One region of the Kocuria sp. CPCC 205235 genome, then DNA from elsewhere that is predicted to be linked to it. Evidence: riboswitches for the same ligand, from Rfam matches in the RefSeq annotation. Region 1 holds a riboswitch; the other holds the start of a gene.
The links. Region 1 has a riboswitch for S-adenosylmethionine ahead of RF638_RS09985 (hypothetical protein). Riboswitches for the same ligand answer to the same signal wherever they lie in the genome.
Positions count from the first base shown of each region.

Region 2: linked by a shared signal. The riboswitch ahead of RF638_RS00815 (AMP-binding protein) and the one ahead of RF638_RS09985 (hypothetical protein) in region 1 are both predicted to bind S-adenosylmethionine.

Region 1 is NZ_JAVKPR010000012.1:74,174-85,533, reverse strand. Features, by position in the region: gene RF638_RS10005 (hypothetical protein) at 1-1,699, shown strand, start outside; gene betT (choline BCCT transporter BetT) at 1,873-4,035, shown strand; gene RF638_RS09995 (aldehyde dehydrogenase family protein) at 4,032-5,525, shown strand; gene RF638_RS09990 (GMC family oxidoreductase) at 5,578-7,167, shown strand; gene RF638_RS09985 (hypothetical protein) at 7,228-7,524, opposite strand; SAM riboswitch class IV at 7,545-7,686, opposite strand; gene RF638_RS09980 (glycosyltransferase family 1 protein) at 7,783-8,937, opposite strand; gene RF638_RS09975 (DUF6350 family protein) at 9,040-11,019, shown strand.
Region 2 is NZ_JAVKPR010000001.1:161,190-172,549, forward strand. Features, by position in the region: gene RF638_RS00775 (glycoside hydrolase family 15 protein) at 1-644, opposite strand, end outside; gene purS (phosphoribosylformylglycinamidine synthase subunit PurS) at 939-1,196, shown strand; gene purQ (phosphoribosylformylglycinamidine synthase subunit PurQ) at 1,199-1,990, shown strand; gene purL (phosphoribosylformylglycinamidine synthase subunit PurL) at 2,140-4,437, shown strand; gene RF638_RS00795 (GNAT family N-acetyltransferase) at 4,455-4,979, shown strand; gene cls (cardiolipin synthase) at 5,001-6,491, shown strand; gene RF638_RS00805 (LLM class flavin-dependent oxidoreductase) at 6,564-7,985, opposite strand; SAM riboswitch class IV at 8,069-8,183, opposite strand; gene RF638_RS00810 (CoA-binding protein) at 8,274-8,693, shown strand; SAM riboswitch class I at 9,070-9,164, shown strand; gene RF638_RS00815 (AMP-binding protein) at 9,158-11,296, shown strand.

The sequences.
Region 1 (11,360 bases):
GGTCAACGACAACTTCTCGGGGCTCGTCCCCCGACTGGTGCCGGCCGTAACACTGTCCGGTGGCCTGCGAATCCCGGGTGACGTGGACCGGTTCTCGGCGCTGCGCCCGCCGCAGATCACGGTGACCTCAGATTCGGACGCCCCGTTGTCGTTGGAATGCGAATGGCGCAACCCCCACTCGTTCAAGCTGATGTCCACCAAGCTCTCCGCGCCCAGGGTGCCACCGTTCCAGGTGAGCCTGGAGGGCTCGGACCTGATGCGGGACAACAAGACGCTTAAGCCCAACGATTACACGCTGGTTCTCAAGGCCGGTCGCACGGTGAAACAGCGACTGGAATTCCGGGTCCGTGACAGCTCCTTCTACATCACCCAGCGCTCACTGGGTTACGAGGGCGAAATGGTGCACGTGGCGCAGGAGCCCTTGTGGCCCGTCACGGCCACCACGTTGGACGAACTGCCGGACGAGTACGTGCAGGGTTCTTTCGACAACATGGACTCCGTTGAACTGGATCCCGAGTCGCTGAACGTCGAGGTCCCGGAGGTTGCGGGTTGGCATTCTGCCGAGGGACTCATGTTCCCCGAGCGCAGTAACGAGCTGCCCGCCCCGGAGGGCGCGTCCTGTCTGATCACCGGCAAGCACAAGGTGATTCTGCCGCCCATGGACCCCAAGGCAAAGGCACCGTGGATTTTCGGCCGCTGCCGCCACTGCGGGTTGACCAAGCGCTATCCCGGTCGACTCACCAAGCTCTCCGCCGTGGGTCAGACCGGTTCGGTGGAATCGCTGCAGTTCATCGGCCCCGATTACAGCGACTATCCCGAGTCGTGGGCGCCTCTCAAGGACGCCCTGACGTTCTTGGGTGGTGGCAAGCGGGGCAGTCTGTCGATCATCGCCCGTCAGTCCGAGGATTCCGAGCGGTTCGAGGAATGGTTCGTGGGCCACCTGCAGGCCCTGGGATTCCTGGAGGTCATCCGCGACGGCAACTGGACGGTGCGCCGTTGGCAGGTGTGTTCGCCCGCGCTGACCCAGTTGGTGGACGGCTCCGTTCTGCTCACCGGCGGGTGGCGCGCAGAGCAGGAAGAAACCGTTACTGTGGCGGCTGAGGCCCTCGGTGCCGAGGTCGTGGTGCTCTCGCCGGAGGACCACGCGACCACGCTGCTGCAGGACGTGGACCTGGATGCCCTGCGGGACAACCTCCCCGAGGGTATGTGCGACGTGGTCTACGAGGCCGGACCCATCATGCTCGACACCCTGCCCCCGCTGTCCTCGGTGGTGGATTCCCTGCCGCTGATCGAGATGCAGTACAACGGCGTGGCAGAGCACTTCGTGCCCGAGGATGCCACGTGGCAGGCCACGGAGGACCGCAACCAGGCGGGATTGTTCCGCATCAATCACCACCACCGCACCCGCTACGCCTACCGCACCGAGGCCGACGTCGCTTCGGGCCACGCGCGTCCGGTCTCGTCGGCTCTGGGTAAGCACCTGGCCGCGCGTGATTGCGGGACACCTTTGGTCAGCCACGACTCCGAGCTGCAGTTGCTGTCGGTGCCGATTGGCGCCGAACTGCCCGGACTCTACGCCCGCGCTGCGGTGCTGTGCTCGGGTTTGCTGCCGACCAAGGTGGACGAGGACTTCTCCCTGAACTACGGGGACATCTCCGACGAATTCGCGAGCGCCCTGGTGGCCAAGCTGCTGGCCTAGCCCAAACCACGGAGGATGATTGCGCCGCTCGGCCGGGTAGAAATGCCCGTCCGGGCGGCGCTTTCCGTTTCGAATTCGCTTAGAGTAGTGGCAGCTGTCACCTGATACTGAGTAGTAACAAGACGCCTCGATCCGGGTCGTTCCACGTCCGGCCCACACTTGCGAACATAACTATGAGTGATTCCTCGACCATGCCCTCAGCAAATTCCGGCTCCTCCGCGACCGAGCTCACCGATACTCCACCTGGTGCCCCTCCTCACCACCGAGACAAGATTCCCGTCAACTGGCGCGTCCTGATCGCCTCTGGCGTGCTGATCATTGCGCTGTCCGCGTGGGCCATGCTGGCCCCCGAGCAGGCCGACACCGTGATCGGTGGTGTCGTGGCGTGGGTGGCCAAATACCTCGGCTGGTTCTACATCCTCACCGCAACCCTGGTCATCGTGTTCGTGGTGATCGTGGCCGTGAGCAAACAGGGCAACATCAAGATGGGCCCTGACCACGCGAAACCGCAGTTCAACATGTTCACGTGGACGGCCATGCTGTTCGCGGCGGGTATCGGCGTGGACCTCATGTTCTTCTCCGTGTCCGAACCGGTCAGCCAGTACTACGCCCCACCTGTGGGCGACGGGCAGAACCTGGAGGCCGCACGGCAGGCCGTGGTGTGGACCCTGTTCCACTACGGCATCACCGGTTGGGCCATGTACGCGCTGATGGGCATGGCTTTCGGCTACTTCGCCTACCGGTTCGGTATGCCGCTGAGCATCCGCTCGGCTCTATACCCGCTGATCGGCAAACGCATTCACGGTCTCGCCGGCGACGCCGTGGACACCGCCGCGCTGCTGGGCACCATTTTCGGCGTGGCCACCTCCCTGGGTATCGGTGTGGTGCAGCTGAACTTCGGCCTGCAGTATCTGTTCGGGGTCCCCGAGAACCTCGCGGTGCAAGCAGCCCTGATCGCCTTGGGCGTGCTCATGGCGGTGGCCTCGTGCGTGTCCGGCGTGGACAAGGGCATTCGCCGGTTGTCCGAGCTGAACATCATCCTGGCCATCGGGCTCATGCTGTACGTGTTGATCGCGGGCCGTACGGCGTTCCTGCTGGACGCCATTGTCATGAACATCGGCGACTTCTTGGCGCGCTTCCCGGACATGACACTGAACACCTTCGCGTTCGAGGCGCCCCAGGAATGGCTGAGCGGTTGGACCCTGTTCTTCTGGGCCTGGTGGATCGCGTGGGCGCCGTTCGTCGGTTTGTTCCTGGCGCGCATCTCCCGCGGCCGTACCCTGCGCCAGTTCGTGGTCGGCACCATGACGGTCCCGTTCGCGTTCATCCTGCTGTGGATCTCGATCTTCGGTAACTCCGCGCTGGACCTGGTGGTCGGGGGCGACGCCGTATTCGGTGAGGTGGCCATGAGCACCCCCGAGCGAGCCTTCTATTCGCTGCTTGCCGAGTACCCCGGCGCAACGATCGCGGCCTCCATCGCGACGTTCACCGGTCTGTTGTTCTACGTGACCTCCGCCGACTCCGGCGCGCTGGTCATGAGTAATTTCACCTCCAAGATCGACGACCCGAACCAGGACGGCCCCAAGTGGCTGCGCGTGTTCTGGGCGGTCGGCACCGGCGTGCTCACCCTGGCCATGCTGTTGGTGGGTGGCGTCACCACGTTGCAGAACGCAACCCTGATCATGGGGCTGCCGTTCTCCGTGGTGATGTATTTGATCATGATCGGACTGTGGCGGGCCTTGCGCGTGGAAGCCAGCCGATCGGCGTCGTCCGCGGCGGCCAGTCGATCCGCAGTGGCTGGCCGCACCGGCCGCGAGACGCACTGGCGCTCGCGACTCACCAGGCTGGGCAACTATCCGGGCGGTCGCACCGCGCAACGCTACATCCACGACGTCGCGGCGCCCGCCTTGAAGACCTTGGCCGCCGAAATCCGGGAGACCGGCGCGGAGGTCACGGTCGAATGCACGCAGATCCCGGACAATCCCTCGGTCGACCAAGTCTGCATGCACGTGAATCTGGAACCCGAGCGTGATTTCACGTACCAGGTGTATCCCGTGGCGTTCCCCACGCCCGGCTTCGGCGGCTTCCGAACCAACCCCGATTCGGACCTGTACTACCGACTGGAAGTGTTCACCGCGACCGGTTCACTGGGCTACGACGTGCTGGGATACACCCCGGAGCAGCTCATCAACGACGCCCTGGACGGTTACGAACGCCACCTCGAATTCATCCGGCTCAACCATGAACACCCCGGAAGCACCCAGATTGGTCTGACCACTAGTGAGACCATTACCTGGAGCGAAGACTTCTCTGAACCCAAGGAGGAAACACGATGAGCAACACCCTGTACATCGACGGACAGTGGGTCCCCGCGATCGACGGTGGCACTCGCACCATCACCTGCCCCGCTGACGGCACCGAGGTGGCCGTGGTCGCCGAGGCCACGAGTGAGGACACCGAGCGCGCGATTGCCGCGGCCCGGGCCGCCGCGGACGACGAGCGCTGGGCGAGCGTGCCGGCTCCGGAACGCGGAAGCTTCCTGTTGCGGGTGGCGGCCACCCTGCGCGATCGTTCCGAAGAGTTCTCCCTGGCGGAGTCCAAGGACACGGGCAAGCGAATCGACGAGTCCCGCCAGGACATGTCCGACATCGCGAACTGCTTCGAGTACTTCGGCAAGATTGCAGCGGCGGATGCCGGCCGCATCGTCGATGCCGGTGATCCCGACGTGGTCAGCCGAATCGTTCACGAACCCGTGGGTGTGTGCGGCATGATCACCCCGTGGAACTACCCGCTGCTGCAGGCCGCGTGGAAGATCGCACCGGCGCTGGCCGCCGGCAACACCTTTGTGCTCAAGCCCGCCGAACTGACTCCGCACACCGCGATCCTCATGATGCAGGTGCTCGAGGACCTCGGGCTGCCCGCCGGCGTGGGCAACCTGGTGTTGGGCGCGGGCGCGCAGGCGGGTGCTCCGCTCTCCAGCGATCCTCGCGTGGATCTGGTGTCCTTCACCGGCGGCCTGGTGACCGGTCGCGTGATCGCGGCCGAAGCGGCGTCGACGGTCAAGAACGTGGCTCTGGAGCTGGGCGGCAAGAACCCCAACGTGATCTTCGCGGACGCCGAGTACGACGCCGCGCTGGACAACGCGCTCAACGGCGCGTTCATCCACTCCGGCCAGGTGTGCTCCGCCGGGGCGCGACTGGTGATTGAGGAATCTATCGCGGAGAAGTTCGTGACCGATCTGGTGCGCCGAGCCGAACAGATTCAGCTGGGCGGGCCGTTCGACGAGAAGGCCGAGACCGGCGCGCTGATCTCCGAGGCCCACCGTGACAAGGTGCACGCCTACGTGGAGCGGGCCCGCGAGCAGGGCGCTCGGGTGCGCTGCGGTGGCCAGTTCGCGGAAGGACCTTCGGCGGACGGATCGCTAGACCTCGGCAAGGGCGTGTTCTACCTGCCCACCGTGATCGACCAGTGCACGAGCGAGATGGACTGCGTGTACGACGAGGCCTTCGGCCCCACCGTGACGGTGGAAACCTTCCGTACCGAGGAAGAAGCCATCGAGATCGCCAACGACACCAACTACGGCCTGGCCGGAGCCGTGTGGACCCAGGATGCGGGCCGCGCTCAGCGCGTGGCCGGCAAACTGCGCCACGGAACCGTGTGGATCAACGACTTCGGTCCGTACCTGCCCCAGGCGGAGTGGGGCGGCATGAAGCAGTCCGGTGTGGGCCGCGAACTGGGCTTCCACGGACTGGCCGAGTACCAGGAGACCAAACACATCTACCAGAACACCCGCCCCGCGGTGACCGGCTGGTTCGCCGAGCACTGAGCGGCCCGACTGGACCTCACCGAGCACCGAAGAACGACCGATGGGAGAAACTGTGACCACTACTGAAAACGTGGCTACCTACGATTACGTTGTTGTCGGAGCGGGCTCCGCCGGCGCCGTGATCGCGGCGCGCCTGAGCGAGAACCCGAACGTGAGCGTGGCCCTGCTCGAAGCCGGCGCCCACGATGAGAACGTGCCGGAAGTCCTGACGCTCGACCGCTGGATGGAACTGCTCGAATCCGGCTACGACTGGGATTACCAGATCGAACCGCAGGAGAACGGCAACTCGTACATGCGCCTGGCCCGCGCCAAGGTGCTGGGCGGTTGCTCGTCGCACAACTCGTGCATCGCCTTCTGGGCACCCGCCGAGGACATGGACGAATGGGAGTCCAAGTTCGGGGCCGAGGGCTGGAACGCGGAGACGGCCTTCCGGTTGTACAAGAAACTCGAGAACAATGAGGACCCCGGATCCCACCACGGCCACGACGGGCCCGTGCGGCTGCGCCAGGTCCCCGCCGTGGATCCCTGCGGCGTGGCGGTTCTCGACGCCGCCGAACAGGCCGGGATTCCGCGCGCTGACTTCAACACCGGCAAAACGGTGACCCAGGGCGCGAACTTCTTCCAGATCAACGCGCGCGAGGACGGAACCCGCTCCTCGTCCTCGGTGAGCTACCTGCACCCGATCCGGGACCGTGAAAACCTCACGATCCTGACCGGCACCCAGGCCAAACGAATCGTGGTCGACGAGAACCAGCGAGCCACCGGCGTGGAGGTCACGGACAACGCTTTCGGTCGTGCGCACGTGATCTCGGCCAACCGCGAGGTCGTCGTCTCCGCCGGTGCGATCGACACGCCCAAGCTGCTCATGCTCTCGGGAATCGGTCCGGCCGAGCACCTCACCGAGGTGGGCGTGGACGTGCTGGTGGACTCCCCGGGCGTGGGCTCGCACCTGCAGGATCACCCGGAGGCCGTGATCCAGTGGGAGGCCAAGCAGCCCATGGTCGAGGACTCCACCCAGTGGTGGGAGATCGGCCTGTTCGCCCAGGTGGACGACGGATTGGACCGCCCGGACCTGATGATGCACTACGGCAGCGTGAACTTCGACATGCACACCTACCGCCACGGGTACGCCACGGCGGACAACGCGTTCTGCCTGACCCCCAACGTGACCCACGCTCGTTCCCGCGGCACCGTGCGGCTGCGCACGCGTGACTACCGGGACAAGCCCCGCGTGGATCCCCGGTACTTCACCGACCCGGAGGGTTACGACCTACGGATCATGACCGCGGGTATCCGCAAGGCCCGTGAAATCGTCTCGCAGTCCGGGCTCTCGGAATGGGCCGGTCAGGAGCTGTTCCCGGGTCAGGATGTGCAGACGGACGAGGAGATCGCCGACTACATCAAGCGCACCCACAACACCGTGTACCACCCCGCGGGTTCGTGCCGCATGGGGCCGGTCGAGGATCAGGATTCTCCGCTGGATCCGCAGTTGCGGGTCAAGGGCGTGAGCGGCCTGCGCGTGGCTGATGCTTCGGTGATGCCGGAACTGGTCACCGTGAACCCCAACATCACGGTCTACATGATTGGTGAGCGCGCCGCTGAGCTGATTGCCCAGGAGCAGGAGTCGCCCTCGGACAAGTAGCGGCACCATGACATGAATGAAGCCCGGCACCAGTGCCGGGCTTCATTCATGCGGTCCTGATCAGGCGCTGAGCGCCACCGGTTTCGGTTCCAGTTTGTAGAACGGAATGCCACCGGAGACGTTTGATGCTCCGGGAACGAGTAGCTGCTGGTACTTCTCGCACCATTGGGCGCGGCCGCGGTTGTGGGCGGCTGCGTGGGCCAGGGCGCGAACGTTGCTGCTCATGTATTCGTGGATGTCCCCATTGGACTCCATGAGACGCACCATGTGGTGGTCGGGGTCGATGTCGACGGTGACGTCAACCCATTGTTCTCGAGGGGACTCGGTCTTTGTGCGTAGTTGTTGAATGTTCTTCATCAGTATTGTGCTTTCGTACAGTGAGGTTCTTGCTGCGCCCGCGGTTGCGCCACAGCCGCTTCGTCATCCAAACCACCCCTGAACCAAGGGTTGGCGTGCGCCGGGTTGGAGCCCAGCAGGATCTCGGGTTTTACCCCGATTTCCAGAGCGCATCTCGTGAAGCTGGATTAGAGCGTAGCGGGTTGGGCGCATGACAAACCAGAGGGTGTCTCATAACGTCACCAAAAGTTAATCTACGAATGGATCGTGCACCACGGATCACGGCGCGGTTGTGGACAACCTGCGCGCACGAGATGCCACGGTGCGGGCTTGTGCATAGTGCTCCATGAGCTGGTCACACACGGCGTTCCACGTGCGAGTCTGCACGGTGGTGTAGGCGGTGCGGGAGAAGGCGGCGCGTTTGGCGTTGTCACCCACGAGATCCAGCACGCGATCGCGGAGCATCTCGGTGTCACCGGGCTTGTAGAGCCAGCCGTTGCGGGACGAATCAACCAGGTCCACGGGCCCGCCGCGGCCCACGGCCACGACGGGTACGGCGCTGGCCATGGCTTCCTGGATTGTCTGGCAGAACGTCTCGTGTTCACCGGGGTGCACGAACACGTCCAGGGAGGCCATGGCGGTGGCCAATTCGTCACCGTCCAGGAAACCCACGAAGTACGCATTGGGGAGCAGCATGCGGAGCTTCTCCTTCTCCGGCCCCGAGCCCACGATCACCAGTCGGGTATCGGGCAGCGAATCCAGGACCACGAGATCCTGCACCTGCTTTTCGGGAGCCAAGCGCCCCACGTAACCCACGAGCTTCCGGCCGCCGCCCACCCGTTCGCGCCATTCGTGATCGCGCCGAGCCGGGTTGAAGCGGCGGGTGTCCACGCCGCGTCGCCACATGCGCACGCGTTGCACACCGTGTTCATGCAGCGACGAGATGGACGCCGTGGACGGCGCCAAGGTCACAGTCGAACTGTTGTGCATGTTTCGCACGTGGCTCCACAGCACGTTCTCCAGGACCGGGGCACCGTAGCGGGCCGCGTATCCGGGAACGTCGGTCTGGTAAATGGAGACGCACGGTAAGCCCAGATTCTTGGCGGCCTGGATGGCCTGCCAGCCCAGGACGAAGGGGGAGGCCACGTGCACGACGTCTGGTTGGAAGCGGGTCAGGATGCGCTGCATGCGTGCCACCGTGCAGCTGGCGACCCGGACGTCGGGGTACCCGGCGAGGGGGATGGACGCGATGCGTTGAACTCTGATCCCGTCCATGGAGTCCACGGAGCCCAGGGCTCCGAGTTTTTCGTAGGTCGGTGCGATGACCATGGCTTCGTGACCCTGGGCCCGGAGGTACTCCAGGACTCGAACCACGGAATGCGTCACGCCGTTGATGTGGGGGAGGAACTGTTCGGCAACCACTGCGATTCTCACAATTAATACTGTGGCCGTCGCGGGTCACCGGTTCTTCACGCTAGGGTGACCTGTCGGTGAAGTCTGGGCCAACTCCGGTGGGGACGTGGAAAGATGGAGGTGATGAACTTCCCCACCTTTTCCAACACCCTGTCCAGGGCGCGCGAGCGGCTGCAACGCAACCGCCACGGTGACCCCGAGAGCTCGCCCGCCACATCGCCATCGGCCGACTCCAACCGGAGGGGCCCGGAGGACGGGTTCCCCATGCCCTTGTGGCTGCAGGGAGTCATTGAACTCCTGGCGGTGGCCGCCATCAGCTTGCTGCTCACGGGGTTGCTGATGGCAGCCGTCTGGCTGGCTGGTGGTTTTGATTCCTTGGGCGTCCTGGGCGGCCTTCAACTCGCGGGTCAGGTGTGGTTGGTGGCCCATTGCACGCCGTTGACCATGGCGGCCATCCAGGGCATCGACGTGTCCACCGGCGGCGGCACTCTCACCTTGGTGCCCTTGGGGCTCACGCTGATTCCGTTCGGGCTCGCGGTCATTGCGGGTCGCCGAATCGCGCGCGCGTGTTGGCGGGGGCAGTTCCTCAAACCATTCTTTGCCGGGATGATCACGTACGCGCTCGTCGGGGCGTTGGTGGCCCTGGTGAGCAGCACGGAACACGTCTCCGCGAGCGTGCTGGCGGGCGCGCTGTTCCCGTTGATCCCGGCCGGTCTGGGCACCCTGGTGGGCGGGTGGAGCGTCTCGCGTTCCTTGGCCGCCGTCTTGGGCGCCGACGCCGCATCATGGATCCAGCGCACCAGCCAGTATTCACGCTGGGCCGGTTCCTACGTGTGGGCCGTCGTCCGTGCCGGTTTCCTGTCCGCGGTGGCTGTCATAGCGGCCGCAGCGTTGCTCACCGTGCTGGCGCTGGTGTGGAACTGGGACGGCATCATCGCCGTCTATCAGGAACTGGGTACGGGCGCGGCCGGGGATACCGCTCTGAGCGCCCTGCAGTTCGGGTACCTGCCGAACATGGTCGTGTGGGCTGCGGCGTGGGCCAGCGGCGCGGGTTTCTCCGTGGGGGAGGGGACACTCACCTCACCCTTCGCGAACTCACTGGGTGCGCTACCGCAGTTCCCGCCGTTTGCAGCCCTACCGGAGGGCGATCCGTGGAGCTACGCGTCGGCCGTGGTGGTGCTGCCGGTCCTGGCCGGTGTGCTCGCGGGTTGGTGGTTCCTGCGCGAAGGTGAGAACCACCTGGACGACTGGATGGCCATCCGCTTGCCCATGCGATGGTTCACGTTCATCCTGTCCACGCTGCTGACGGTGGCGTTCATTGCGGCGATCGGCGCGGGTCTTGTGGCGATGTTGGCGTGGCTGTCTCACGGGTCATTGGGCCTGGGAAGGCTCACGGACATCGGCCCCGATCCCTGGCACGTGTTCTTGTGGACCGGCGCCGAGATCACCGCCGGTGGTGCCATCGGGTACGTCCTGGGGCCGTGGCTCGAACGCGAGGGTTACCGGAAGAACCCCTGGAACAGTTCCCTGGAGGATTCATCCGCCAGCGATACGGAAACGGAGGGCCCGGAAGGCCTCGACGGAGAAGCAACGGGATCCGCACGAGACGCCAAACGGGCCGCGAAGGCACAGGCCAAGCAGGCCAAGAAGGCGGAAGCTCGGGAGAAGCGGGCTGCCAAGAAATCAGCGAAACGCAAGGCCGTCCGGCTGGCAGTTCCCGGAGCGGACGATCAGTCGGCGCAGGATCCGGTGCGATCACCGGCTGAGCACCACGCAGGTGCACAGCCCGCATCGCGGGCGGAGCATCGGTCACGAGCCGTGGCGGACGGGACGGACCCAGCGACCGGGCCGAGCGGCGTCGTCGATCGGAACCAGACTGCTCCCTGGGGCGCGAACGGGTCGACCGCGGTGACCGCTCAGGAGGCGGGCGACGCAGACTCGGCCGTGACGGACGGTGACGGCGTGGCCGTGGTCGACGGGGCGTCGGTGGACTCCCGTGATCCGGACGGCGCGGGGGGCTCCGTGGTTGCCGGCGACTCGGACGGCGTGGCGGCCGGCGACGATTCCGCGGGACCGGTCTCCAACTCCGATCCGGAAAGGTGATTCCAGATATTGTCCGTGAGTTGTCGCTGACAGTGACTCGTTGACGAGAGCGTCAGGGCCGAATCCACGCACTCTTGGTACACCTGCGAGGCCGGCCACACGGCGAGCCGCGCGCCTCCTCCGAAAGCATTGAACGCGCCCCACACAATGGCCAGAATGGCCAGGAACGTGATGAAGAACCGCGAGGTGACCTTGCGGGACGTACTCAGGGCCACGATGCCCAGCACCACGCCCGCCAGTGCCATGATCACTCCCACGGCCGTGGACCACACGTGGCCGGTGACGAGTGCGGAGGACAGCAACGCGAGCGCCGCTGCCAGACCGGAAAGCCTCAAACGGGA
Region 2 (11,360 bases), on a different contig from region 1:
TCGAGCAGATCCCCCCACCGCCGCCACGTGTCCCGAGTCATGTCAAGGTTCTTGCGGATCTCACGTGGAGCCGGTAGCCGTAGGGGTTCGCCGTGCGTGGCCACCACCGCGAGCAAGTGCTGCGAACCAGGGGTGGTTCGGAAGGATCCCGACATCTGCTGTTCCTCGATCGTGCTCTCACCCACGTGTTCACCGCACACCCCCACCGAGACCTGATTGGTGCGCAGCACGGGCTTGCCCGCTGTGACATCAACCCAGGGAGAGACCGTGTTGAGCATGGTTCCCGGGGCCACACGCCATCGCATGGGAACAGTTCCCTCCAGGCCTTGCACCGCCCGCGCGAGTTCGTTCCAGGGCAGTCGCCCGGTCGAACCAACGTTCAACGAGTCGGTGACCTGCACCCTCCCCGAGGGAGTGGTGTACGTGGTCTGCAGAATATTGGTGCCCGAGAGATACTCACGTTCGACCTCGAACCGTTCGTCCGGACATAGTTCGATACATCCGCCGTGCTCTGCATCCAGCAATCGCGCGAAAGTGGGGGCCGAATCCAAATCAGGAATCGGGTACCAGTCCACGGATCCGTCATGGGAGATCAGAGCAACCGTGCGACCATCACCGACCACCGCATAGGAGCGCAGATCCACGTACCCATTGCACCGGGGTGACAGCTCGTTAACCGACACCGCGTTGCACCGCATTGCATTCATCCGACTGCTCCTCACATCGCGCTCATCACATACATCAGTGTGCTGACCATCGTAGGAGAGCCCCGACCGCCGGGCCACTTCGGCACCTCCATCAGCCCGGAACGAGACGGAGTCACACGGCCCCGCACCCAACAGTCACCGGTCCGGGGACCCGTCACTTCACACGCTGCCATGGTCGAGCTTGCAGACCGATAGGATGGGCAAGGATTAGCTCGAATCTCAGGAGTTGAAATGGCCCGTATCGTGGTTGATGTTATGCCCAAGCCGGAAATCCTTGACCCGCAGGGCAAGGCGATCGCCAACGAACTGCCCCGCATTGGGCTGGACGGATTCAGCGAGGTCCGCCAGGGCCGCCGCTTCGAACTCACCGTGGACGGTGAGGCAACGGACGAGGTACTCGCCCAGGCCCGCGAGGCCGCCGAGAAGCTGCTGTCCAACCCGGTCATCGAGGACGTCGTGAACGTGTCGGTGCTGGACCAGGAGAACTGATCGTGGCCCAGAATCTGACCGCCGACCAGACCCCCCTGATCGCGGATCTGTCCCAGCCGGCGCCGAACGCCGCGTTGAAGGACATCCGCGTGGGCGTGGTCACCTTCCCGGGCACCCTGGACGACCGCGACGCCATGCGCGCCGTGCAGATCGCCGGCGGCACCGCGGTTCCGCTCTGGTACGCGGACGAAGACCTGCAGAACGTGGACGCCGTGATCCTGCCGGGTGGCTTCTCCTACGGGGACTACTTGCGCGCCGGCGCCATCGCGCGCTTCGCGCCGCTCATGGACAAGATCATCGACGCCGCCAATTCCGACGCCGCTCTGCCCGTCCTCGGCATTTGCAACGGTTTCCAGGTACTCACCGAATCGCACCTGCTGCCCGGTTCCATGATCAAGAACGAGCAGTTGAAGTTCCTCTGCCGTGATCAGGCGCTGCGCATCGAGAACGCGGATACTGCCTGGACCGGCCGTTACGAGCAGGGTCAGACCATCGTGGTACCGCTCAAGAACCAGGACGGCCAGTACGTGGCCGATCAACGCACCCTGGACGAGCTCGAGGCCGAGAACCGCGTTGCTTTCCGCTACGTGGGCGGCAACCCCAACGGCTCACGCAACGACATTGCGGGAATCACCAACGCACGCGGCAACGTGGTGGGTCTCATGCCCCACCCGGAGCACGCCGTGGAACCCGGCTTCGGTGCGGACTTCTCCGGTTCCGGTGATGTGGACATGCGCCACGGCACCGACGGCCTGGACATCTTCGTGTCCGCTCTGGAGCGCCTGACCCGCTAGCGTCCGCCAACCGGGCGGCCCTTCTGTGGACCTCATGGTTCACTGACCCGCTGACCGGCTGGCCCCAACTTCATCAGACATTCTTCGTGTGAGCGCCGGGAACGCACCGTACGCGCCCACCACCACGGCAAGGGATTCTCGTAACCGACATGAGCGAAACTCACTTCAATCTGGACACTGTTGAGCACGCCGCCGCCACCCCGAACACCGAGCTGCCCTGGGCCGAGCTGGGGTTGACCGAATCCGAGTTCGATCGGGTCAAGGAGATCCTGGGCCGCCGCCCAACCGCCGCCGAATTGGCCATGTACTCGGTCATGTGGTCCGAGCACTGCTCGTACAAGTCCACCAAGGTGCACCTGCGCCAGTTCGGCGACAAGGTCACGGAAGAGATGCGCAAGGACCTCATGGTGGGCATCGGCGAGAACGCCGGCGTCACGGACATCGGTGACGGTTGGGCCGTGACCTTCAAGATCGAGTCCCACAACCACCCGTCCTTCGTGGAGCCGTACCAGGGTGCAGCGACCGGCGTGGGTGGCATTGTCCGCGACATCATTTCCATGGGTGCCCGCCCGGTGGCCGTGATGGATCCGCTGCGCTTTGGCGCCATCGACCACCCGGACACCCAGCGCGTGGTGCACGGCGTGGTGGCCGGTGTGGGCGGCTACGGCAACTCGCTGGGTCTGCCCAATATCGGCGGTGAGGTGGAGTTCGATCCCTGCTACCAGGGCAACCCGCTGGTCAATGCCCTGGCCGTGGGCGTCATGCGCCACGAGGACATCCGCCTGGCCAACGCCTCGGGTACGGGCAACAAGGTGGTGCTGTTCGGTGCACGCACGGGCGGCGACGGCATTGGTGGCGCCTCCGTGCTGGCTTCCGAGTCCTTCGACGATTCCAAGCCCTCCAAGCGCCCCGCTGTGCAGGTGGGGGACCCGTTCGCGGAGAAGGTCCTGATCGAGTGCTGCCTGGAGCTGTTCAAGAGCTCCCTGGTGGAGGGCATCCAGGACCTCGGTGCCGCGGGTATTTCCTGCGCGACCTCCGAGCTGGCCTCCAATGGTGACGGCGGCATGCGCGTGGACCTGACCAAGGTGTTGTTGCGCGACCCCACCCTGACGCCGGGCGAGATCCTGATGTCCGAATCGCAGGAACGCATGATGGCCGTGGTGACCCCGGAGAAGGTCGAGGTCTTCGAAGCGGTCATGGCCAAGTGGGACGTGGAGTACTCGTGGATCGGTGAGGTCACCGACACCGGCCGGTTGATCATCGACTACCAGGGCGAAGTGATCGTTGATGTGGATCCGCGCACCGTGGCCCACGACGGCCCGGTCTACGAACGTCCCTACGCTCGCCCTGACTCCCAGGACCAGCTGCAGGCCAACCACTTCACCGGCTCTCCCGAAGACGCCTCCCGCCCCTCCGGTGCGGAGCTGCGCCAGGCCGTGTTGGAACTGATGGCCTCACCCAACCTGTGCTCCAAGGACTGGGTCACCAGCCAGTACGACCGCTATGTACAGGGCAACACCGCCATGGCCATGCCCGATGACGCCGGCGTGATCCGCGTTGATCAGGAAACCGGCCTGGGCGTGGCCCTGTCCACCGACTGCAACGGCCGCTACACCCGCCTGGACCCGTACGCCGGTGCGCAGCTCGCGCTCGCCCAGGCCTACCGCAACGTGACCACCGCGGGAGCTCGCCCCGCGGCCGTCTCGGACTGCCTGAACTTCGGCTCCCCCGAGGACCCGGACATCATGTGGCAGTTCGCCGAAGCCGTGCGTGGCCTGTCCGACGGTTGCCAAGAACTGGGCGTGCCCGTCACGGGCGGTAACGTCTCGCTCTACAACCAGACCGGCGGCGTCGCCATTAATCCCACCCCGGTGGTCGCCTTGCTGGGCGTGCTCGACGACGTCGCTCGCCGCACCCCGTCCGGGTGGCGTGAGGACGGTCAGGCCATTTATCTGCTCGGTGAGACCGCTGACGAACTGGACGGTTCCGAGTGGGCCCGCGTGCGGGGTCACCTGGGCGGACAACCGCCCGCGGTTGATCTGAAGCAGGAGCGTATCCTGGGGGACATGCTCGTCAATATGTCGCGGGACGGCATGATTGACGCAGCACACGATGTTTCCGAGGGTGGCTTGGCCGCGACCCTGTCGGAGATGGCCCTGCGCTTTGGCGTGGGCGCACGGATCGGCCTGGGGGAAGTTGCCGATCGGGACGGCGTGGACACGTTCACGCTGCTGTTCTCCGAGTCCCAGGGGCGGACCGTAGTGGCCGTTCCGCGTTCGGAAGAGGTGCGCTTCAAGGACATGTGCACCGTGCGCAACTACCCGTTCGCGCGCATCGGCGTGGTGGACGCGGAGTCCGGAGCCCTGGACGTCCAGGGTGAGTTCTCCGTTGATCTGGAGGCCTTGCGAGAGGCCCACAGTGCCACCCTGCCCAAGTATTTCGGTTGATCATAAGGACAGACACCATGACTGAGGTTCTTGAAGAGCTCAGCCCGGAACGATCGATTCGTACCGAGCGTCTCTTGCTGCGTCCGTTCACCCAGGACGAGCTTGAGTCGATCGCAGAATCAACAGACTTGCCACAGTTCGCCCAGGGGTTTCCGACTCCCGAGGATCAGGACTGGGCTCAGACCGCGTTGGATGCCGGCAGCTATTTCTTCACCGAGACCATGTACTCGATGTTTGCCATGGTGGACGCGGCATCGGGTCAGATAATCGGCATGGCAGGTTTTGTGGGCCCGCCCATCGACAACGAACTCGAGGTCGTCGGGTCCGTTGTGCCGAACCGACAGAATCAGGGGTACGCGGGCGAGGTGCTCCCCTACTTGGTCGAGCTGGCCTTCCAGAATTCCCAGGTCAACGCGGTGAACGCTTCCGTGCCGTGGGGTAATCAGCCCGCATGTCGGCTGCTTCTCACGCACGGTTTTGAGGAGCGCCCGAGCGGCGGCTCCGAATCCACGTATGTGCATGTCCGCCCGGAGACGCATTGAAGCAACTGAGTTAGCCGGCTGATGTTCCCCTGGACCCCCTACGAACTGTTCTCCCCGGACACTGTCCCAGAGTGGATCCTGGTGATCCTGGGTGTCATCGACCTGCTGGTCCGAATCGTTGCGCTCGGCTGGATCCCGCATAACCGCAGGCCCTCCGTCGCCTTGGCGTGGCTGCTGGCCATCTTCCTCCTGCCCTACGCGGGGCTGTTGTTGTTCCTGGTCGTTGGTTCCTCCCGTCTACCGCGAAAGCGGATGGAGAAGCAGGCCAAGATGAACGACATCATTCGGGAGAACACCCCGGAGGACTTCGCCCTGGGCGAGGAGTTCCATCACCTGCCCGAGTGGGTCACCACGACCGCCAAGCTGAACTACCAGTTGGGCGCACTGCCCATGGTGGGCGGCAACGGCTTCGACATCCTCACGGACAACCATGAATCCATGGCGCAGATGGCCCGTGACGTGGACCGCGCCACGGATTACGTGCACTTCGAGTTCTACATCGTGGCCACGGATCGGGTGTCCCAGGTCTTGCTGGATTCGCTCGTTCGGGCCCACGAACGCGGTGTGAGGGTGCGCATCCTGATCGATCACGTGGGTTCGCTGGGCTACCCCGGCTACGCGGAACTGGTCCGCCGTTTCAACGCCTCCGGCATCCCCTGGCGACGCATGCTGCCGATCCGCCCGTGGCGAGGTGAGTGGCAGCGCCCCGACCTGCGCAATCACCGCAAGATCCTGGTGGTGGACGGTTCGATCGCCTACACGGGTTCGCAGAACATCATTCATCGCTCGTACAACAAGAAGAAGAACGTCCGCCGCGGCCTGGAGTGGAAGGATCTGATGATCCGCTGCTCCGGCCCCGTGGTTGCCGAGCTCAACGCGGTATTCGTTTCCGACTGGTATTCGGAGACCGACGACCTGCTCCTGGACGAGGCCACCGAGGTCCTCACGGACGTCGAAGGCCCCGTGTATGCGCAAGTGGTCCCCTCAGGACCCGGGTTCGAGACCGAGAACAACTTGCGCCTGTTCAACCACCTCATTTACAACGCCAACCGGCGCGTGGTGATCTCCAGCCCGTACTTCGTACCGGACGAATCCCTGCTGCACGCGCTCACCACCGAGGCGCAGTCCGGGGTGGACGTGGAGATCTTCGTGGGTGAATCCTCGGATCATTTCTTGGCCCACCACGCCCAGAACTCCTATTACTCCGAGCTCGCCGAAGCCGGGGTCAAGATTTACCGCTACAGCTCCCCCACGGTGCTGCACGCCAAGTTCGTGCTCGTGGACGACCTGATCAGCGTGATCGGTTCCTCCAACATGGACGAGCGGTCCTTCGCCCTGGACCTCGAGGTGTCCGTGATGATCGTGGACCAGGGTTTCCACGACCGCATGGAGGAAGTGGTAGAGGAGTTCAAGGCCTCCTCCACGCTGCTCGACCTCGATCTCTGGAACAAACGCCCCATGCGGCAGAAGTACGTCGAGAACGTCTGCCGCCTCACGTCGGCTTTGCTCTAACACCGACGACACCGCTGCCGCGACCTTTTCGAGCGAAAGGTCGCGACAGCGGCGTCGTCGTTCTTGAGGCTGTTAGCCCACCAGCTCGCGAGCGGCGGTGTCCGCCACGGACGGCTTGTCGGCGTACGCACCGCGGTACTGCGCGGCGGGGTGGGTGTCCATGACCTGGGGCTGGCCGGCGCCGTAGAGGGACTCGCGCAGGGTGGAGCCTTCGTACTCGGTGCGGTAGCGGCCGCGCTTCTGCAGCTCGGGAACCACGTACTCCACGAAGTCCTCGAAGGACCCGGGGCTCACGTGGTAGGCCAGGTTGATGCCGTCCAGGCCGCCCTCGTCGACCCAGGTCTCGAGCTGATCGGCCACGGATTCCGGCGATCCCACGATCACGTCACCCATGCCGCCCAGGGCACAGTGCTTGGCGATCTCCTCGCGGGTCCACTTCTTGTCCTTGGACTGCAGGGTGAACGGGGTCAGGAAGGACTGGATGGAGTCGGTCTTGATGTAGTTCAGGGCCTCGTCCTCGTCGAACTGGCTCAGGTCCACGCCGGACCAACCGCCGATGATCGCCTGGGATGCCTCCAGGTTCACGTAGGAGAGGTACTCCCGGTACTTCTCTTGGGCCTTCTCCTCGGTCTCGTCCACGACCACGGAGAGCATCGCGTAGATCTTGACGTCGTCGCGGTGGCGGCCCTGCTCCTCGGCCTGCTCGCGGATCTTGTCCGTGACGTAGCGGGTGAGATCCGGACGCAAGCCGCCGATGAACACGGCCTCCGCGTGACGTCCGGCGAACGCCTGGCCCCGCGAGGACGCACCGGCCTGGAAGATCAGCGGGGTGCGCTGCGGGGACGGCTCGGTGAGCGCGGCACCCGGAACGGTGAAGTACTTGCCCGAGTGCTGAATCGGGTGGACCTTCTGGGTGTCAGCGTAGACGCCGGCCTCGCGGTCCTTGACCACGGCGCCGTCTTCCCAGGAACCCTCCCAGAGCTTGTAGCAGACGTCGAGGAATTCCTCGGCGATCTCGTAGCGGGTATCGTGCTCGATCTGGCGCGGCAAACCCTGGTTCTCCGCGGCAGAGGGCAGGTACGAGGTCACCACGTTGAAGCCCACGCGGCCCTTGGTCAGGTGATCGAGCGTCGCGTACTTGCGGGCCAGGGTGTAGGGCTGCTCGTAGGTCACCGCGCTGGTCACACCGAAGCCCAGGTGCTCGGTCACGGCGGCCATGGCGGAGATCTGCATGAACGGATCGTTCACGGGAACCTGCGCGCCGTCCGACACGGAGGGCGCGGCGGAGTTCTTGTAGATGTCGTAGATACCCACCACGTCCGCCAGGAACAGGGCGTCGAATTTGCCCTTCTCCAGCGTCTTGGCCAGGTTGGTCCAGTACTCGATGGTGTTGTACTCGGTGGCCTTGGACCGCGGATGACGCCACAGACCGAAACTCTGGTGGTCCACGCACGTCATGTCGAAGGCGTTCACGGAAATCCGCTTTTTGCTCATGTGTGCCCCTTTGGGTCGAACTCGACCCGCGCCCCGTGCACCACCTGCGGCGGCCTACTCTGCGGGTCCAGCGCGCTTGTGTGGCGCCGTACTTGCCACATGCGGTGTGCCATGCGGCCCGATCCTCACCTGGGGCACCCCGCTACGGGAGAGGGTTGCCGTCCGACAAGCCAGGGCTGTGCGTCGGAACTCATGATCGTTCTGCGCCCCACTGTACCGTTTCCGTGGCCCCTCCGGCGGCTCGTGAAACATAATGACCGAGCTGATTCACAGTGAGACGATGGTCATATGAGTGATCGCCACGTCAACGATCCGGACCTGATTCGCGAGCTACTCGCGACCCCGGGGCGGTGGGCCATTGTTGGGCTGTCCACCAACCGCACGCGACCCGCGTTTGCGGTGTCCCGCCGGATCCGTGACGAGTTCGGGCAGCAGATCATCCCGGTCAATCTGGCGGGCGAGGACGTACATGGCGAGACGGGCTATCGATCGCTCGAGGACATCCCGGGGCACGTGGACGTGGTCGACTGTTTCGTGAACTCCAGCCGCGTGGGTGAAGTGGTGGATCAGGCGATCGACATTGGTGCCGGAGCGGTGTGGATGCAGCTGGGTGTGACCGATCAGGCCGCTGCCGAACGGGCGAAGGCCGCCGGGGTGAAAGTGGTCATGAACACCTGCCCGCTGATCGAGGCCCCGCGGGTTCTGTAGGGCCCTCGGGTTCTGTAGGTGCGGTGGTTCTGTAAGCGCGGTGTTTCCGTAGGTGCGGTGGTTCCGTAGGCGCAGTGTTTCCGTAAGCGCGATGGTTCCGTAGTCGCACTGGTTCCGTAGTCGCACTGGTCCTGTAATCGAGAGCGCGGCCGGCATTCCCCACGGGCCGTCGACATTAGGGGCAGAGGTTCACGCCCGGACCCCGGTGTTTAGTGCGACCCCCTGCCAAAAATGTCCATGGTCTCCTTTGACGTGCGAACCTCTGCCAGGAATGTTCATTGCCGCCTTTGACGTGCGAACCTCTGCCAAAAATGTTCAGGCACCGCTCGCGGACTCAATTTGCGAGCGCACCCCCCAGAGACGTTGAATGGAACGGTTCCCATCCGGAGCGGCCGAGAGACCTGGCTCGTTGACGTCGCAGCAACCGGTACCCGTGCGGTGCAAGGTGCTAATGCCAGGAGACGATGGAGTTGATCGAGATTACTTCCTTCTCAGACCCTTACTCGCCCACGCCCAATCCCGCGCTGATCTCGGATGAGGCGCGCGAGGAGTTCTGGGCCAAGCAGGCGACCCGTCTGGACTGGGCGGAGCCGTGGCACACGACTCACCGCTTCGACAAGCCACAGAAAATCGGCACGGACGATGACGGCAACGACATCCTCTCCGTCCCGGAGATCGCATGGTTCGAGGGCGGCAAACTCAACGTTTCCTATAACTGCGTGGACCGCCATGTGGAGGCCGGCCGCGGCAATCACGTGGCCCTGTACTTCGAGGGGGAACCCGGGGATCGCCTGGTCTACACCTACGCGGACCTGCAGCGTGAGGTCTCCAAGGCCGCCAACGCGCTGCTGAAACTCGGTGTAGTGAAGGGCGACCGCGTGGTCATCTACCTCCCGGTGATTCCCGAGACGGTCATCATCACGCTCGCGTGCGCGCGCATCGGCGCGATCCACTCCCTCGTGTTCGGAGGCTTCTCCGCCGAGGCCCTCAAGTTCCGCGTGGAGGACACCGGCGCCAAGGTGCTGGTGACCACGGACGGGCAGAACCGGCGCGGCGCCGTCGTCCCCGTGAAGACCAACGCGGACCAGGCGTGCAGCGGCAAGAACGACATCGAGCACGTGATCGTGGTGCGCCGCACCTCGCGACCCGGCCGCATGGATCTGCCGCGCGGAACCCGCGGGCTGCGTTCCAAGCAGGAGGACACCGTGCCGTGGACTCGCGGCCGCGATGTGTGGTGGCACGAGCTGACCGCGGACGTTTCGGACGTGCACGAGCCCGAGGCCTTCGACGCGGAGACTCCCCTGTTCATCATCTACACCTCCGGCACCACGGGTAAGCCCAAGGGCCTGGTGCACACGATGGGCGGGTACTTGGTGCAGACCGCGTACACGCACGCCCTGATGTTCGATCTGCTCCCGGACGTGCCCGATGCCAACGGCGCGCTACGCCCGGACGAGCTCTCCGCCGTGAATGATCCGGCCAAGGTGGATTCGACCGTTCACTGGTGCACCGCCGACCTCGCGTGGGTCACCGCGCACACCTACGAGATCTACGGCCCGCTGGCCAACGGCGTGTCCGAAGTGATTTACGAGGGCACCCCCAACACCCCGGATTACGGGCGCCATTTCGAGGTCATCGAACGCTACGGCGTGACCAATTACTACACCGCCCCCACGCTGATCCGCTCGCTCATGGGCGCTTTCCCCAAGGGCCTGCCGCAGGTCTACAACCTCTCCTCCATCCGCCTGCTCGGGTCGGTGGGCGAATCCATCAATCCCGAGGCGTGGCGTTGGCTGCGCGCACAGGTCGGCCGCGACGAGGTCCCGTTCGTGGACACGTGGTGGCAGTCCGAGACGGGCTCGTGCGTGGCCTCACCGCGTCCGCACGACCCGCAATTCGCGCCTCCCGGCACGTTCGACGACGCCGCTCCGCACACCTCCCTGAAGCCCGGAAGTGCTACGCGCGCCGTCCCGGGTATCTCGGTGCGCGTGCTCGACGAGTCCGGCGAGCAGGTGGGTCCCAACCTGCAGGGCTTCGCCGTGGTCGACAAGATCGGCCCGTCCATGGCCCGCACGGTGTGGGGCGATCCGCAGCGCTATCTGTCCTCGTACTGGTCGGCCTACGGCGAGCGCGGCTGGTTCCTCGCCGGTGACGGCGCGCGCACCGATGACGAGGGCGACCTGTACATCCTGGGTCGCGTGGATGATGTGATCAACGTGTCCGGGCACCGGTTGTCGACCATCGAGATCGAGTCCGCGCTGGTGACTCACCCGCACGTGGTCGAGGCCGGCGCGACCCCCATCAAGGATCCCGTCACCGGACACGCCGTTCTGGCCTACGTGGTGCTCACGGCGGACGCGCAGTCTCTGTCCGCGGATGAGGTTCGAGAAGAACTCCGCGCCCATGTGGCGCAGGAAATCGGCCCGATCGCCAAACCCCGCGAGGTCATCGCCGTGCCGGATCTGCCCAAGACTCGTTCGGGTAAGATTACTCGTCGCCTCTTGACCCAGCTCTACGAGGGGCAGACCTTGGGCGACCGCTCCTCCTTGCAGAATGAGGAAGCGCTTGACGCGATCGCCGAGGTCCTGGCGACGCGCGAATAAACGTGGGCTGAGCAAGGAAAAGCGCTGAGCGGCGTCGTCGGGCCGGAGGGGTTGAACCGGCCCG